Regions from separate parts of the Psychrobacillus sp. PGGUH221 genome, predicted to be linked through region 2. Evidence: predicted binding sites of a transcription regulator. Region 2 holds the regulator's gene; the other holds the start of a gene.
What was found. Region 2 encodes NrdR, which represses ribonucleotide reductase genes. Its sites were predicted from a motif close to AACACNATATATNGTGTT; they were not measured.

Region 1: PGC35_RS11680 (vitamin B12-dependent ribonucleotide reductase) is a predicted target of NrdR. The motif match lies at 6,982-6,999, and genes of this name have one in related genera.

What each region holds. Positions count from the first base shown of each region.
Region 1 is NZ_JAQMHQ010000006.1:145,143-153,928, forward strand. Features, by position in the region: gene PGC35_RS11650 (stage III sporulation protein AE) at 30-941, opposite strand; gene PGC35_RS11655 (hypothetical protein) at 956-1,339, opposite strand; gene PGC35_RS11660 (SpoIIIAC/SpoIIIAD family protein) at 1,343-1,552, opposite strand; gene efp (elongation factor P) at 2,080-2,637, opposite strand; gene PGC35_RS11670 (M24 family metallopeptidase) at 2,655-3,719, opposite strand; gene PGC35_RS11675 (hypothetical protein) at 3,790-4,218, opposite strand; gene PGC35_RS11680 (vitamin B12-dependent ribonucleotide reductase) at 4,353-6,917, opposite strand; gene PGC35_RS11685 (lipoate--protein ligase family protein) at 7,077-7,913, opposite strand; gene PGC35_RS11690 (rhodanese-like domain-containing protein) at 8,025-8,399, shown strand; gene PGC35_RS11695 (AAA family ATPase) at 8,473-8,786, shown strand, end outside.
Region 2 is NZ_JAQMHQ010000007.1:152,823-161,608, reverse strand. Features, by position in the region: gene PGC35_RS13280 (DUF1294 domain-containing protein) at 540-824, opposite strand; gene rplT (50S ribosomal protein L20) at 884-1,243, opposite strand; gene rpmI (50S ribosomal protein L35) at 1,290-1,490, opposite strand; gene infC (translation initiation factor IF-3) at 1,521-2,084, opposite strand; gene thrS (threonine--tRNA ligase) at 2,337-4,268, opposite strand; gene dnaI (primosomal protein DnaI) at 4,621-5,562, opposite strand; gene PGC35_RS13250 (replication initiation and membrane attachment family protein) at 5,571-6,932, opposite strand; gene nrdR (transcriptional regulator NrdR) at 6,959-7,423, opposite strand; gene speD (adenosylmethionine decarboxylase) at 7,541-7,924, opposite strand; gene PGC35_RS13235 (glyceraldehyde-3-phosphate dehydrogenase) at 8,124-8,786, opposite strand, start outside.

The DNA.
Region 1 (8,786 bases), on a different contig from region 2:
GCCAAATAAAATTGTTTGAATGATGAGAGTTATCCTTTCCCACTAACTAATAGTTTTGCAAAGAGCATCGTTAATATAATCGTGAAAAAGAACGCAAAAGCAATCAATACCGAAATAATAGATAGTACAAAAAGTGTTCTTCCAATATCATCTAGAAGCCCACTTATCCCTGAATCTAAAAACGGTTCCAAAATTGCAGCTAATAGTCTATATAAAAAAGCTATTAAAATTGTTTGAATCGTTGGAATCGAAACTAAAACTAATACGGAGATTAGTAATGAATTTCCAGTTATAACCGAGGCAGATGAAGAATACGTTTTCATCGTGCTAATACTTTCAGTTAATAAGGACCCTACAAATGGGATAGAGTTTTGTATTAATCGTTTAACAGATTCATTAACCGCTCCTCCTACCGTCCATGTAATCACACCATTGACTGTTATGAAGAAGCTATATAATACAAGGATTACTGACGTAATACCAATTAATGTCATCCTAATGAGATCTGACAGTTTCGAAAAAGAGGTTGCTGGATGTATTCGACTGATCAAATCTAGAAGAAAGGCAGCCATAATTGATGGTATCAATACTTTCTCTGCCATAAATGCTGTAAACGTTGAAAAGAATACTACCGCTGGATTCCATAAAGTTACTAGCAACGCTCCACCAGAAACAGCAATACCTGCGGTTAGTACTGGATACATTCCTAAAAAAAGTGTAACTAACTGGCTAGTAAGGGTTTGAATCATTTCTAGCGTTCGATAAGCAGGTTCTAAACATAAGAAGCAAATAAGATAAATAAATAATAACTTTAACAATCTTTTGCTCTTTGGAATGAGCCATTCTAAGCAAAGAAAAATAAAACCAAATAGCAGGATATACGTAAATGTTTGAATGACTTCTTTTACTGGGAGTAGCAAATTCGTGAGCATTTCATCCATTTTGATTCATTCCTTCAAGAGAGTAGTCCCATTATGGAAAAGAATTTAGAGTAAAATTGTTTCATATGATCGAGCCAGGCAAGTAGCAATATTGCTTTTGTTGTAAAAGTTAGTATAGTTGCAAGGCTTGTATACTCATAATCCGTCAAAAGTTCCTCAATTATTTGAGAAACTATTAAAAGAATGACAGAGAACATAAGTAGCTTAAATACTGGTAAGAGATTAGTTGGTATAACGGAGATAAATTGATTTGTATTAGGGATAATATAAGTCATTAATAAGTATGTTAAGAATAAAAATATAAAAATTGTATAAATAATAGAGTGAAGTCGTGGATAAGTTTCATCAATAAATTGCAGCAAAATGAATGCGATTATAATCGTTATGTATACTATCATTTGCTAACTCGACATAATAAGCCATTCAAGGAATGTGGATATTTCATAAAAAAATACCCTCAGTAAACGAAGCAGCTCAATGGTCATATAAATATATCCTACAAAAAATAAAAAAAAGGCAAACTCTTTTTTTCCGGTTGATTCAAAAAACAAATGAAGTATAGCAATTAATAACCCTATACCAGCAACTCGAAGTACATCGTGAAGTTCCACAATGCCTCCCCCTTCCATATCTTCAGCATATGATACAAGTTCTTCAAATATGAAAAAGAGTCAGGCTTTTGCGTGACTCTTTTATCTTTAGATAAACCTGAAGTTTATTGTTTCTTTTGCATTAAAAATTGAAACTATTGATTTTCGTTCCAGGCGGACGCTTTCCGCGGGCTTGGCTTCAGCCTCCTCGGAGCTACAAAAACATTTGCTCCTGCGGTTACTCGTCGCAAAGACACTGGCCAAATAAAGTTCGGCCAGCGTCTTTCCTGCGGGGTCTTCAGCTCAAGCTAATCCCGCAGGAGTCGCCGCCTTCCGCTCTAATCAACGTAATAGAACTCTATATAAGTGAATATTCGTGTTTTTAGTTACAAGAAGCAATTATGAAATTTATTCATTAAGATATAATTATATGATGCGGCAAAAAAGGCAGTTAGAATGAAATCATTCCAACTGCCTCTATTTCTCATTAAGGAGTCACATTTTTGCATGACTCTTTATTGAAATTAAACTATATAACTATTTTTAAATTAAGCTCTTGATACGTATGATCCTTCATCTGTGTTGATAATTAGTCGATCTCCAACATTGATGAAAAGTGGAACAGTTACAACTAAACCAGTTTCAAGAGTTGCAGTTTTAGAACCACCGCCAGAAGTATCCCCTTTAATACCAGGTTCAGTTTCAGTCACTTCAAGTTCAACTGATTTTGGTAATTCCACTCCAAGTGTTTCTCCTTGGTACTGAATAATATGAATTTCCATGTTTTCACGTAAGTATTTTAATTCGTATTCGATTTGTGTTTCGTTTAATTCAAGTTGCTCATAAGAATCTGTATCCATGAAAATGTGTTGATCTCCACTTGCATATAGATATTGCATTTTTCTGTTATCAATTTGAGCTTTCTCTACTTTTTCACCAGCACGGAAAGTTTTCTCATTTACTGAACCATTTCTAAGGTTTCTAAGTTTAGAGCGAACAAACGCTGCTCCTTTACCTGGTTTAACGTGTTGGAAATCCAGTACACGATAAAGTACTCCATCTACTACTATTGTTAAACCTGTTTTAAAATCATTTACAGAAATCATTATTTTTCCTCCAAATATTAAGATAAAATGAGTAATTCTTTTGTCGAATGCGTAAGTTTTTCTAGACCATTTTCAGTTACAATTGCATCGTCCTCTATACGAACTCCACCGATATTCGGTAAGTAAATTCCCGGCTCAATTGTAATAATCATCCCTGGTTCTAGTGTAATATCAGATCGGAAAGAAAGCCCTGGACCTTCATGTACTTCAAGCCCAATTCCGTGACCTAAAGAGTGACCAAATGCTTCACCATATCCTTTTGAAGCAATATAATCACGTGCAATTGCGTCTGCTTCTTTACCTGTCATTCCTGGTTTTATTTTTTCCAATGCAAGTAATTGTGCATCTAAAACTACTTGATAAATCTCTTTTAATTGGTCACTCGGTTCCCCAACAGCAATTGTTCGAGTCGTATCTGAAATATACCCATTATAAAGTGCACCGAAGTCAAGTGTCACAAAGTCCCCTACTTCAATGACTTTGCTAGTTGCTACGCCATGAGGAAGTGCAGATCTTACACCAGAAGCAACGATCGTATCAAAAGATGAAGACGAGGCACCAAGTTTTCTCATGAAGAATTCAAGCTCATTTGACACTTCAAGCTCTGTCATCCCCGGTTTTATGTATGTAACAATATGGTTAAAAGCCTCATCCGCAATACGACAAGCCGACTTTATAATACTAATCTCTTCCTCAGTCTTAATCAAGCGAATTTTTTCCACTAGTCCTGAAAGTGGTACTAAATCTGCTTGGATAGCTTGTTTATACAATTCATAGCCACTATACGTTAAATCGTCTTTTTCAAATCCAATAGAATTAATGCCCATTTCTGTAACTTGGTTAGCAACTTCTTCTATTAAAGTTTTTGTATGCTGTACAATACGGTAGTCCTTTATCTGACTAGCCGCTTGCTCTGTGTAACGAAAATCTGTAATGAATACTGCATCGTTTTTAGACACAATTGCTACACCAGCTGTACCAGTAAAACCAGTCATATAACGTCTGCTATAACCGTTTGTAATCAGTAAAGCATCCACACCTTGTTCTTCTAAAGCAGCACGTAACTTCTCAAGTTTCATCATTATACCCCATCTCATTTTCTATTTATATCTTCACTTTATTTTATCATAGGAAGAGACGCGGGTAAATTTTTCATTTACTAAGAGGATTATCCTGTGCATGAAAAATAGCAGATTCCATCATAAACCTTACTAACATTACAACGATACAAATAAATGGAATCGACAAATGTTTAATTGTTTTCGCAAGCGTATCCTTATCTAAAAATATCCATTCCATAATAATTGCAAAAATGATTCCAAGTGCCAAGCTAGTAATAGAGGCAGGAATTTTAATAAAAATCAGACTTATATAATAAAATACAAAACAAATAAACCATACTACAATAAAAAGAATGACCCATTTCCCTAGAGGACGGACTGATTCGAACATTTGTAATTTGTCTGCATAACCAATTGGACTCCACTTGATCCAATGAAACAAATCGATCACTTTAAGCAAAAAAGTGCAAATTAATGCAGCTACAAAACTAGTACTAACCGATAATCCCTTTTCTTTCATAATCATCTCTCCTTTTTGCTTCAGTTTGATGCTGAAAGATGAATATTAAACAAAAAGGAATAAAACTTCTAAAAAAACAAAAAAACACATACCGAGGAGTTACTCTCGAGCATGTGTTTTTTTACGCATTTATTTTATAATCCGCACTTTAATTGCGCATTACAATTTGTACATGTGTTACATCCGCCCATTTCTTCCACAGTTCCTTTTCGGCAAACTGGACAAGTATTACCAACTTCAGAACCGATTGTAACATTTGTTGAACGCAAATCCTGAATCGTATCAATTAAAACGATTGGTCGTTTTTCAAATACTTTTTCTTCTTGTCTTTGATCGTCAAGCGTATTTTCTTCTGCTTTCAATGTTAAAACCTGAGAATCTCGACTTCCATCAACATAAACAGTTCCACCTTTAGCTCCGCCACGGTATAGACGTTCATATACACCTTCTACTTGTTCAACCGTATAGCCTCTTGGTGCATTAACTGTTTTAGAGATTGAACTATCAATCCAGCGTTGAATAATACATTGAACATCCGCATGAGCTTCTGGCGCTAACTCCATTGCAGTAACAAACCATTCAGGTAAGTTGTTTTCATCTGCATCATTGTTTGCTTGCAAGTACTCTTGAACGATATCCGCTTTTACTTCAATGAACTTTCCTAAACGTCCACTTCTATAATATGTGAAAGAATAATAAGGTTCTAAACCAGTAGAGACTCCTACCATAGTTCCAGTAGATCCTGTTGGAGCAACTGTTAGTAGATGTGAGTTTCTAATTCCATTTTCAACGATAGAATTTCTGATTTCCTCTGGCATAGATTGCATAAAACCAGTCTCTGTAAATGCTTTCCGTAGACGATTTGTTTCTTCTTCTGTTTCTGCAGTTAAAAATGGGAAGCTTCCTCGTTCAATTGCTAAGTTCGCTGAAGTTTCATAAGCAGCAATTGCAATCGTTTTAAATACCTCGTCAACAAGAATATTTCCTTCCTCAGATCCGTACTCTTTTTCGCAGTAGATTAAAAGATCTGCTAATCCCATAACTCCAAGACCTACGCGTCTTTCACCTAAAGCTTGTACTTTATTTTCTTCTAAGAAATATGGAGTTGCATCTATTACATTATCCTGCATACGAACTCCAACACTCACTGTTTCTTTTAGAGCTTCAAAGTTAACCGTTTTAGTTTCCTTGTTAGCAAATTGAGCTAAATTAACAGCTGCAAGGTTACAAACTGAATATGGAGCAAGCGGCTGTTCCCCACATGGATTCGTAGCAACTACTTTTTGTCCATATGCTTTTGCATTCGTTTTTTCATTCGCATTATCTATAAAGAAAATACCTGGCTCTGCAGAATAAGTAGCACAAATATTAATTAAATTCCATAACTCTTTTGCTTTTACAGTGCGATATGTTCGAACAGCATAACCCATTTTCTCCCATTCACGAACATCTCCAACTTCATGCCAATGTTTGTTATAAAATACCATCTCTTCTGGAGAATAGGTTTCAATCGCTGGGAAACGTAGTTCGAAGTCTGCATCTTCTTCGACAGCTTTCATAAAGTCATCTGTCAACGTTACAGAAATATTTGCACCTGTTAAAAATTCAGGATTGTGAACAGTAAAATTACCACCATCACGAAGTTTTGTTTCTGCTTCACGAATGATATCATCGCTGAAGCCACCTAATCCAGGAATCGCTTTATAATTTACTATTCCCTGGTACATTGCTTCTTCTTGATTGGATAAAGGGGTAAATTTAAGCTTGTCCTTAGCTAATTGTTTAATCGTCTCATCATTCGTATTTTCAATTAAAAAACGAAGAATTCGAGGGTTTTGCATTTTAGAAATGATAAATTCGGCAATATCCGGGTGCCAGTCAGCAAGCATTATCATTTGTGCTCCTCTTCGTGAACCACCTTGCTCAACTAAGTGAGTTAGTTTAGCAATATCATCTAGCCATGATACCGAACCAGAAGATTTACCATTTACACCTCTAGCTAATGTATTACGCGGGCGAAGCGTCGAACCGTTCGTTCCAACACCACCACCACGACTCATAATTTCCATCACTTGCTTACGATGGTCACTGATTCCCTCGCGTGAATCGGGAACAAATGGCATTACGTAGCAGTTAAAGTAAGTTACGTCTGTACCTGTACCCGCTCCATAAAGAACTCGTCCAGCTGGAATAAATTTTAAAGAAACTAATTGTTGGTAGAACTTCTCAAACCATTCCTTGCGTTTTTCCTCTGTTTTTTCAACAGAAGCAAGTCCAGTAGCATTGCGTTTGGCAATTTGCTCATAATACACTTCCAACGGTTTCTCAATAACATTAAGAGAACGTTTTACAATTCCTGATTCAAGTTCATCTTGATCATCAATTGCACTTCTATAGTCTTCTTCAATAAGCACTTCTGCAGTTTTTGTCGATTGGTCGATTGAAACGATATGACCTAAGCCGCGTGCAGGAAATTTCGGGTCAGCTTTTACAGTAAGAACGACAAAATCTCCTGCTTTTAGCGTTTTCTTTTCCGTATCTTTAAATGAATAACGGTCAATCATTACTAGTCGGGAAACACCTTTGTGCGTCAATTTCATGTCTTCTGTAATTGGATGTACTTGTGGAAATAGTTGAATGTCTTTGTTTAACTGATCAATGTTAATGGTTGCATTATTGTTCTGAGATGCTAATACCATCATATTGCCTCCCTTTTATTTAAAAATAAAACACACCATATATGGTGTATGGTTATTTTTAAACCATACTATATGTTGTGTTTTTTTGCAAATATATGAATTTCTTCAAAAGTCATATGTAGCAATGGTCAATGGACTAATTTCCTAAAAAAATAAATTTTATTTTTTAAAATTCCATTGATTATTATCATAACGCTTTTTTTCAAGCGCATTTACGTATAATTCTTGTTCTTCTGATAGGGCAAATTCTACTAATTCAATCTGCAACGCATCTTCAAATCCTTTTTTGAATGCTTTTTTGCACTCGTCGATTGTTACAGGATTTTGACTAATTTTGTTGATGGCCACAGCTTTTTTAGATAAACTTGCTTTTACTCTCTCACGTAGCGCTTCAGAAGAAAATTTAAACGTCTGGATAAGTTTATCTTCATCCAGATCTAATAAGATTGCACCATGCTGTAAAATAACACCTTTTTGACGTGTTTGGGCACTTCCTGCAACTTTCTTTCCTTCTACTACTAATTCATACCAACTTGGCGAATCAAAGCAGACAGCAGTTTTAGGCTTCTTTAGATTTTGCTTTTTCTCTTCTGTGTCTGGAATAGAAAAGTATGCATCTAAACCTAGATTTTGAAATCCAAGCAATAACCCTTCACTTATCACACGATAAGCTTCTGTCACGGTTGCTGGCATATCAGGATAACTTTCAGTCACAATCACGCTATATGTTAGTTCATGCTCATGTAGTACTCCTCTTCCCCCAGTAGGTCTACGAACAAACCCAAGGCCTAAACGATTTACTGCATCTAAATCTATTTCTTTTTCAACAGATTGAAAATAACCGATCGATAGAGTCGCTGGATTCCATTCATAAAAACGAATTACTGGTGGAATCAGCCCTTCACTGTGCCAATCTAGCAAAGCCTCATCAAGCGCCATGTTATAAGATGGACTACAAGGTCCAGAATTAATAAAGTACCATTTTTTCTTTTCCATCAAATCTTCCCCCTAACAACCTTATTCATTTTATCAAATAGATTGAATTGTATCTAGTGAATCTTTTATAATGAATATGGAAACATAGAAAGGGGAAAGACCGTGTTAAATATTTTATACACTCTACTTGTAGTAATTATTGTTTTACTAGTTTATGCTGGTATCCAAGCTCTCCGTTTAAAGAAGACCGTTACAAACCTTAATCAGGAGCAATTTATCGAAGGCTATCGTAAGGCACAATTAATTGATGTGAGAGAACCTAAGGAGTTTGATTCAGGTCATATTCTTGGCGCAAGAAATATCCCTTCCACACAGCTTCGTCAACGTTATAAAGAAATTCGTCCAGATAAACCAGTTTATCTATATGATCAAAACGGCGCAAGAAGTGCACGTGCAGCAATGTTCCTAAAGAAAAAAGGATATACACAATTAAACCAACTTCAAGGCGGATTTAAAACTTGGACAGGTAAAATTAAATCTAAATAATACATAAAGGTTCTTCTTACCGTAGAGGAACCTTTTTTATTTCAACACTCACTAAATTTTCTGGAGGTATGGAATGAAAGAGAAAACGTTATTTTCACATCACGAGGATTTTAGAAATACTCTTCCTAATTATGAGGACTTTGCGCTTGTTTCAAAAAGGATCATTCGGGCCTTAAATGAAAGAAAACAAGGCGATTGGAAAAATATTTCAATTGGAGAAACAATATCTCAACTTGATGCAAACTTATTAGAAATGATGGAGAAGAAATTATTAGCTTATGAAACACTGAGCTATATTTTTGAAACACAGCCTCTAGGTAAAATTATGAGTAAATCTACATTAAATTTAGGCACAGGTTTAGAAATTACGGAAACCTTTGAAAATAA
Region 2 (8,786 bases):
TTGAAACGGCTCCCTTTCCGCGGGCGTTGCCTTAGCCTCCTCGCTGCGCTGTGGGGTCTTCGGCTAACGCTATTCCCGCAGGAGTGTCGCCTTTTTCAACGATTTTTTATAAATACTAATTGAAAAAATTTATGAGATAAAAACATAAAAACTTGCTCTATTAATGGCATGATGGTTTTCTAATTGAAAAGCGGATAATAGTTGATTGGAGTGGAAGGTGGCGACTCCAGCCGGAATAGCATGAGCTGAAGACCCTGGACTGAGCGTAGTGAGGGAAGCGGCTGAAGCCATGCCGGCGGAACGCGTCCGCCTGGAACGAAATTAACAGGTCCAAAATAATAAATCGAGTATGTGAACAACTTGTCGTTCACATACTGTTATGAAATCTCTTGGAGGACTTTTTTAGTGCCTTCGCTACGCTCCTGCAAGGTCTGGACTGTGAAATTTGTTTTCATCCAATATCAAACGATATTAGATGAAAGTGTACCTTTGTAGAGCAGGAGGCTTGCCGCTCACCCGAAGTAAGCATCGGAATACATTTAAGTTAAAATAGGACTGTCTTTTTGCAAGAGCCAAAAAATCAAGAATACATATAGTATTAATAACATTAAAAAGCCAACGCGAAAATTAATATGCTTTGTTTTATGTCTAAAAAATTGCATTCCAATGTATGCGCCAATTCCACCACCAAAGATAGCGAGCGTCCACAATGTATTCTCCGAAATTCTTTGTTTATGTTTTTTTGCTTGAGACTTGTCATATCCCATAACGAAAAATGCAAAAATGGACATTACTAAAATAAATATTAGGATAATCTCTGTCATTGGATACTCCTTGTACAAAAAAAGCTGATAGAATCTCTATCAGCCTTTTTATCTATAAATTATTTATTGATTGCTTTTTTTGCTGCATCTGCAAGTTGTGTAAATGCTGCTGCATCAGTTACAGCTAAGTCAGCTAACATTTTACGGTTTACTTCGATTTCAGCTAATTTTAATCCGTGCATTAAACGGCTATAAGAAAGTCCGTTCATACGTGCTGCCGCATTGATACGTGTAATCCATAGTTTACGGAAATCACGTTTTTTGTTACGACGGTCACGGTATGCATACATTAATGATTTCATAACCTGTTGGTTTGCTACTTTATATAATGTATGTTTTGAACCGTAATAACCTTTAGCTAATTTTAATACTCTTTTACGACGCTTGCGCGTCACTGTTCCGCCTTTTACGCGTGGCATAGTTCATTACCTCCTGCTATTCTTTCGAATGATTGAATTTCTCTTATTATTTCATGTAAGTAAGTAAAGTTTTGATACGTTTGTAATCGCCTGAAGAAGCTACTTTAGTTTTACGTAATTTACGTTTAGCTTTAGTAGATTTGTTAGCGAATAAGTGGCTTCCAAAAGCACGGTCATGTTTTAATTTACCTGTACCCGTTTTTTTGAAACGTTTCGCAGCTCCACGGTGAGTTTTCATTTTCGGCATGTCGAATTCCTCCTAAACAATTGTACTCTATTACTGTTTTTCGTTCTTTGGTGCAAGCACTAAGAACATGCTACGGCCATCCATTTTCGGTTTTGACTCGATTGTGGATACTTCCGTACAAGCTTCAGCAAAACGATCTAATACTCGTTGACCAATCTCTTTATGAGTAATGGCACGACCTTTAAAACGAATAGATGCTTTCACTTTATCTCCTTTTTCAAGGAACTTGATCGCATTTTTCAATTTCGTTTGGAAATCATGTTCATCTATTGTTGGGCTCAAACGAACCTCTTTCATTACGATGATTTTTTGATTTTTACGAACTTCACGATCTTTCTTTTGCTGCTCAAATTTGAATTTACCATAGTCCATGATACGAGCGACCGGCGGCTTGGCTTGAGGAGCCACAAGGACAAGATCCAAATTTACACGACCTGCAATTTCAAGTGCTTCGTTACGTGTTTTTAAACCTAATTGATCACCATTCTGATCAATTACTCGTAGTTCGCGAGCTCGAATGCCATCGTTCACATACATGTCTTTGCTAATAACAATCCACCTCCAGATAGTGTCGCGAATACATGGTTTGGGCATAAATTCCGTAGAACCGAATTACTTACGCCGTTTTCGATCAAATAAAAAAACGAGCAGACATAAGATGTATGTCTGCCCGCCGATATAAGAACATGTAGCAACCTACATATTACAGTCGATCGTGTGCTTACCAGTCAACGACTTGCTGTGTCGAACAGGTGAGAAGCGGGCAGCCTCTTCTTATACCACAAACTTGTATTCAATAACCTTATTAACTATACCATGGTGTACTAGGCATGTCAACATAAAATATTAGTGAGAAACTTCTTGTTGAATTCGAGCAAGGAATTCATCAAATGGAATACTTTCTGATTGTTGCTCTCCATACTTACGTACATTTACATTACCTGCTTCCAATTCTTTATCTCCAAGAACAAGCATGTACGGAATTTTTTGCATTTGTGCTTCACGAATTTTATAACCTAATTTTTCTTCTCGGTCATCCATTTCAACTCGGAATCCAGCAGCAACTAGTTTTTCCTCCACTTGTTTTGCATAATCGAAATGGACTTCATTGGATACTGGAATGATTTCAACTTGAACTGGTGCTAACCATGTTGGGAATGCACCTTTATATTCTTCAATCAAAAATGCAACGAAACGTTCCATTGTAGAAACGACACCACGATGAATAACGACTGGTCGATGTGGCTTACCATCTTCTCCAACGTATGATAAATCAAATCGTTCTGGCAATAAGAAGTCAAGTTGTACCGTTGATAATGTTTCTTCTTTACCAATAGCTGTTTTTACTTGCACATCAAGTTTAGGTCCGTAGAATGCAGCTTCGCCTTCTGCTTCGAAGTAATCTACGCCTAGCTCATCCATTGCCTCTTTTAACATACTTTGTGCTTTTTCCCACATTACATCATCATCAAAATATTTTTCTTTATCTTCTGGATCACGATAAGAAAGACGGAATGAGTAATCTGTTAAATCGAAATCCTTATAGACAGAGATGATTAACTCAACTACCTTTTGGAATTCTGCCTTGATTTGGTCAGGGCGAACAAATAAGTGAGCATCATTCAATGTCATCCCACGTACACGTTGTAAACCTGATACAGCACCAGACATTTCATAACGGTGCATAGTTCCAAGCTCAGCAATTCGTAATGGAAGATTTCTATAAGAGTGCATACCATTTTTAAATATCATCATATGGTGTGGACAATTCATTGGACGCAACACTAATGTCTCATTGTCCATTTCCATTGGTGGGAACATAGAATCTTGATAGTGCTCCCAATGTCCAGATGTTTCATAAAGATCTTTGGAACCCAATACAGGAGTATACACATGTTTATATCCAAGTTTAAGCTCTTTATCTACAATATAGCGCTCAATCACACGACGAATTGTAGCACCATTAGGCAACCATAGTGGTAAACCTTGTCCAACTTTTTGGGAAGTCATAAACAAATCTAATTCTTTCCCTATTTTACGATGGTCACGTTCTTTTGCTTCTTCTAGCATTTGTAGGTGATGAGCAAGCTCTTCTTTTTTGAAGAATGCAGTACCATAAATACGTTGAAGCATTTTATTGTCGCTATTTCCACGCCAGTAGGCTCCAGCAATGCTTAACAATTTAAATTCTTTTAATTTTCCTGTAGAAGGTACATGTACTCCTCTGCAAAGATCAAAAAAATCGCCTTGCTCATAAATGGATACTTGTTCATTTTCAGGAATCGCTTCTAAAAGTTCTAATTTATATTCATCATCAATTTCTTTGAATTTGTCGTATGCATCTTGACGAGATACATCATGTCGAACGATTTCAATATTTTCATTGATGATTTTTTTCATTTCTTTTTCGATTAGCACTAAATCTTCTGCAGTTATTGGTTCTGGCGAATCAATATCATAATAGAATCCATTTTCGATAACTGGACCTATTCCAAGTTTCACATCTTTAAACAAACGTTTCACTGCCTGAGCAAGTAAATGAGCTGTACTATGTCGTAAGATTTCTAGTGCTTCATCTGATTCAGGTGTAATAATCGCGATTTCTCCATCTTCTGTTATAGGAGTTTTTAAATCCACTAACTTTCCACTTAACTTTCCTGCAAGTGCTTTTTTACGTAAGCCTGGGCTAATGGATTGAGCGATTTCTTCTGTTGTTGTAGAAACTGGAAATTCTTTTACTGCTCCATCAGGAAATTTTAACTTAATAACTTCTGCCATTTTGAACACTCCTTTTATTTAGGTAAAAGCATATGCATTTATTACCGGAAAACAACAAAAAACCCCGTCCCTATAAAGGGACGAGGTACTATCGTGGTTCCACCCTTCTTCTGTCTATTAAATCTGTAAATAGACGAAGCTCTGCATCGGCTAACGGGCCGGTCACCGGTAATTGCTGTGTAAATTCACAACTACTGCTCGGAGGTGGTAAATCGATTGCCGATACTTAAGAAGCTTGCAGCCTTGGCTTCTCTCTCTATAAAGTCGTACAAACTGATTGTTGTCCTCTTCTACGCATTTCTTTATTCTTATGTGAATGATTATACGCCACTCAAAAATCATTTGCAAGTAGCTATTTTTCTTCTCGCCAATTCTTTCCCTGAAGTGGAATAGGATTCGTAAGCGCTCGGATTCTTTCCATAATTCGTCCAGCTTTGACGACCTCTTTTTCCCCTCGCTGCGTGAAGGATAAATGATGTTCCAATTCGTCATAATTAAAATTGGATGTCATAAAAGTTGGGAGCTGCTCGGACATTCGGTAATGTAGGATTGTCCCTAATATTTCATCCCTTGTCCAACTAGTCATTGTCTCTGCTCCAATATCATCTAGCATTAAAACAGGCGCACGTTTTACGAATTCAATTTTTTCTGCAAGAGAATTATCTTGAATCGCTTGCTTCATTTCACGGAAAAACTCTGGAACGTAAACAACTACCGAATGGATATGTCTGGCTGCCAATTCATTTGCAAGTGCTCCAAGTAAATAAGATTTACCTACACCGAATTGTCCATGAATATATAGTCCCTTTTTCGGTAATGTAGAAGTTTGCTCCCATTCATTTAAAAAGTCTTTAGCAGCTCGAACTGCTACTACTCTACTACCATCCTCTAAGTCAACACCTGCCAAGTTAGACTCCATTACCTCTTTCGGCATATGAATACTATTAATCATGGATGTTACTTTTTTTCGTTCATCCTCAATTACTCCTCGCTTGCATCGAACATATTCTAGATCAATCAGATTCCGATCCAATACAAGCCTTGGTTCATAGCCTTTCATGTAATTCGTACACAATTCAAGAGATTGGCATGCACCACAATCATGAGATTGTGACTTATATTCATATAACTTACTTAAGCTTCGGTCTACCATTTGCTTCGAAATATGAGCAGCATTTTCTTCAAGGAAAAGTTGAACGCCTGGATCCTCAAGCACCTCTTGTTTCATTTCATCGAGCCTCGAAGTAAATTCTGGTGTAATAACCCTTTTTAATGTTTCATTAATTCGTTCCATAATGTCACCTACCTTTTCGTTACGCCTAATTCAGCTAATAGCTTTTTTCGCTCTTCATCAATGTTTTGAATATTGTTTGTTGCATTTCCCGATTGCTTTGTTTCGCCATCTTTTTTATAAAACCAATCTGGTACCTTTTCTTCTCTGGTCGGTTTTTTCGAATAGGATTTTTGTTTAGAACCTTCATTCTTCCATTTTAAATATTGTTCATGTTCATTTCTAGCTAACTCCATTGCCTCTTTTGCCGTTTTGACATCTTTTCTCATCCAATGAGATGCTATTTTTTCCGCGTAGTTTTTAGTTAATTTCATATCTGTTCTAAGTAATACATATTGCAATAAAACATTTACTACTCCTACAGGCATATTGTAATGAGACACTAAATGGTTCGCTAATTGAACATCCGCAAGAATAGGTTCCTTCCCATTTGCAATATCTTTTAACACAGTAACTGGTGAAGTTGTTTCTAAATAATGAATAAGTTCTTCCTCTTTAGTTAATGGCTTACTATTTTCACTTACACTTTTTTTAGCCTTAGCTATATTTTGAATAACAGGTGCTTTCTTTGAAACGGTCAACTTATAATAGTCTGCACACGCTTTTTTCAATCTTGCATCTGATAAATGCAAATCGTCATCTAATGCTAGAATCACCACTTTTTGCATTTCAATTGGACCGAGATTATATAAAAAAGCTAACTTAGCTATTACCTGTTTTGCTTCAATAGTTAAGGCTGATTTCGGAACAAGTTGCTCTGATAAACCGTCTTGAAGCAAAGTAAAGTCAAACTCTTCAAAGTAAAAAGGCAATGCAGAATTCCTACTCTTTGATTCAAATGCATCATTATAAGGGACAGGTTGGACTGTTTTTGTAGACGGTTTAAATACATCCATAAAGGTACGTGAAACGTCTTTGAAGCCATCATTCCAATTAGGAGTTTGAATGAAGCGACTTCTTAGTCGCTTATATGCTTTTTCCCCTATTTTGTTTAATAGAAACATAGACAACAAAGGATCCTTTAGAAACGATTCTGCATCTAATGGAGCAGCAAGTTCATAATAAAAAATTCGTGTATCATTTTCAGTCTTTTGCCATGAGCGAAGTAATCCAATAGCTTCTAAAGCGATTCTTGCCTGAAATATTTTACCTATTGATACCCCAAGTAAGTTCATAAGCTGATAATGCTGCCATTGTTCCTCACTTTTAAGCTCTCCATCAGCCCACAAAGTAAGATACAGGCTTATTCCTTCTGCACCAATTAATGGTTGATACAATAACGTTAATAATTGACGATCATAATCAGAGAAAGAATATGGCAAGCGAATCATATACATGTCTGCTGGCTGTAGCTCCTTATATAACATCGACATTCCTACCTACTCTCTCTTGTTGTTTCCTATAATGACGGATTTTTCTTTAGAATTTCTTTGAGTTCATCTATAAAAACATTTAAATCTTTAAACTGACGATAAACCGAAGCAAATCGAACATAAGCAACTTCGTCAACCTCTGAGAGTTTGTCCATTACTTTTTCTCCAACTTCTTCTGATTTTACTTCAGAATTTCCTGTTCTTCTTAATTCTTTTTCAATCGAAAACACAATTTCTTCTAACTGATCTAATGCTACTGGTCTTTTTTCACAAGCACGAATTAATCCACGCAATACTTTTTCGCGACTAAACTCTTCACGCGAACCATCTTTTTTCACTACAATTAGTGGAGTTTCTTCTACTTTTTCAAATGTAGTAAAACGGAATCCACAGTCTTCACATTCTCTTCTTCGTCTAATGGCTTTATTGTCATCTACAGGACGAGAATCGACAACTTTCGTGCCATTAAACTGACAAGCTGGACATCTCATATTGATCTCTCCTAATTAGTTACGAAAATTTATGTATCTATTATAACAATATTCTTCCCTAAAATCGAAAAAGCAGAGGAATCTCTTCCTCTGCTAACTCATTTAGCCTAAAGTCTATTATGCTTGAACTGTCAAACGTGGCTTAGGTACATTTACTGGACCCATTCCACGGGGCATTTCAATCGTTTCGCGTATTCCAGCATTAAGAGCATCTGCAATATAGTTAGCTGCAATCGATGGATCTAAATCACCACATGTATACACATCAATGCTCGCATAACCATGCTCTGGAAAGCTGTGAATAGTTAGATGTGATTCGGAAATAATAACGACTCCACTTACACCTTGTGGCGCAAATTTGTGAAATGCAACTTCTCTGATTTCCGCACCAGACTTAAGTGCTGCATCAACAAATGTTTGCTCAATAAATGGCATATCGTTAAGTTTGTCGAAATCGCACTCCCATAGTTCTGCAATAATGTGACGTCCCATTGTTTCCAATGTCCGTTTCCCCCTTTGATAAAATTTAGTTTTAAAAATTTTCAAAGTTGACTACCACGGGGGAAAGTTAGTCCTAAGAGGTCCTAACCCTTTAAGTAGTCGGTGCACGTGAAGTACACGATTCTCATTATAGGATGTTTTATTCAAATAAGCAAGAAAAAAAAATCCTCTTTCAAAAAACTTTGAAAGAGGTAAGAGATTAAAGAGATGAAGCAACTTTTTTTGTTAAATCAACAACACGCGCCGAATAGCCCCACTCGTTATCATACCAAGCAAGTACTTTTACTTTACGATTTCCAATTACCATTGTTGTTAAACCATCAATAGTTGTTGAATTTGTTGTTGTATTAAAATCAATTGAAACTAAAGGTTCCATTGTTACTCCTAGAATACCTTTCATTGATCCTTCAGATGCTTTTACAAATGCAGCATTTACTTCCTCTGCAGTAACATCTTTCTGTAAATCTACTACTAAATCTACTAAAGAAACGTTTGGCGTTGGTACACGCAAAGCCATTCCATGCATTTTACCTTCTAATTCTGGAAGCACTATAGTAAGCGCTTTTGCTGCTCCAGTAGAAGTAGGAATGATGGATTGTGCACAAGCACGTGCACGACGTAAATCTTTATGAGGATTATCTAAATTGTTTTGATCATTTGTATAAGAATGTACAGTAGTCATTAAACCATTTTCGATTCCAAATGTATCATTTAATACTTTCGCTACTGGTGCCAAACAATTTGTTGTACAACTAGCATTCGAAATAATATTATGTTTAGCTACATCTAATTTGTCATCATTTACACCGATAACAATCGTCACATCTTCATTTTTGGCAGGTGCTGTAATAATAACTTTTTT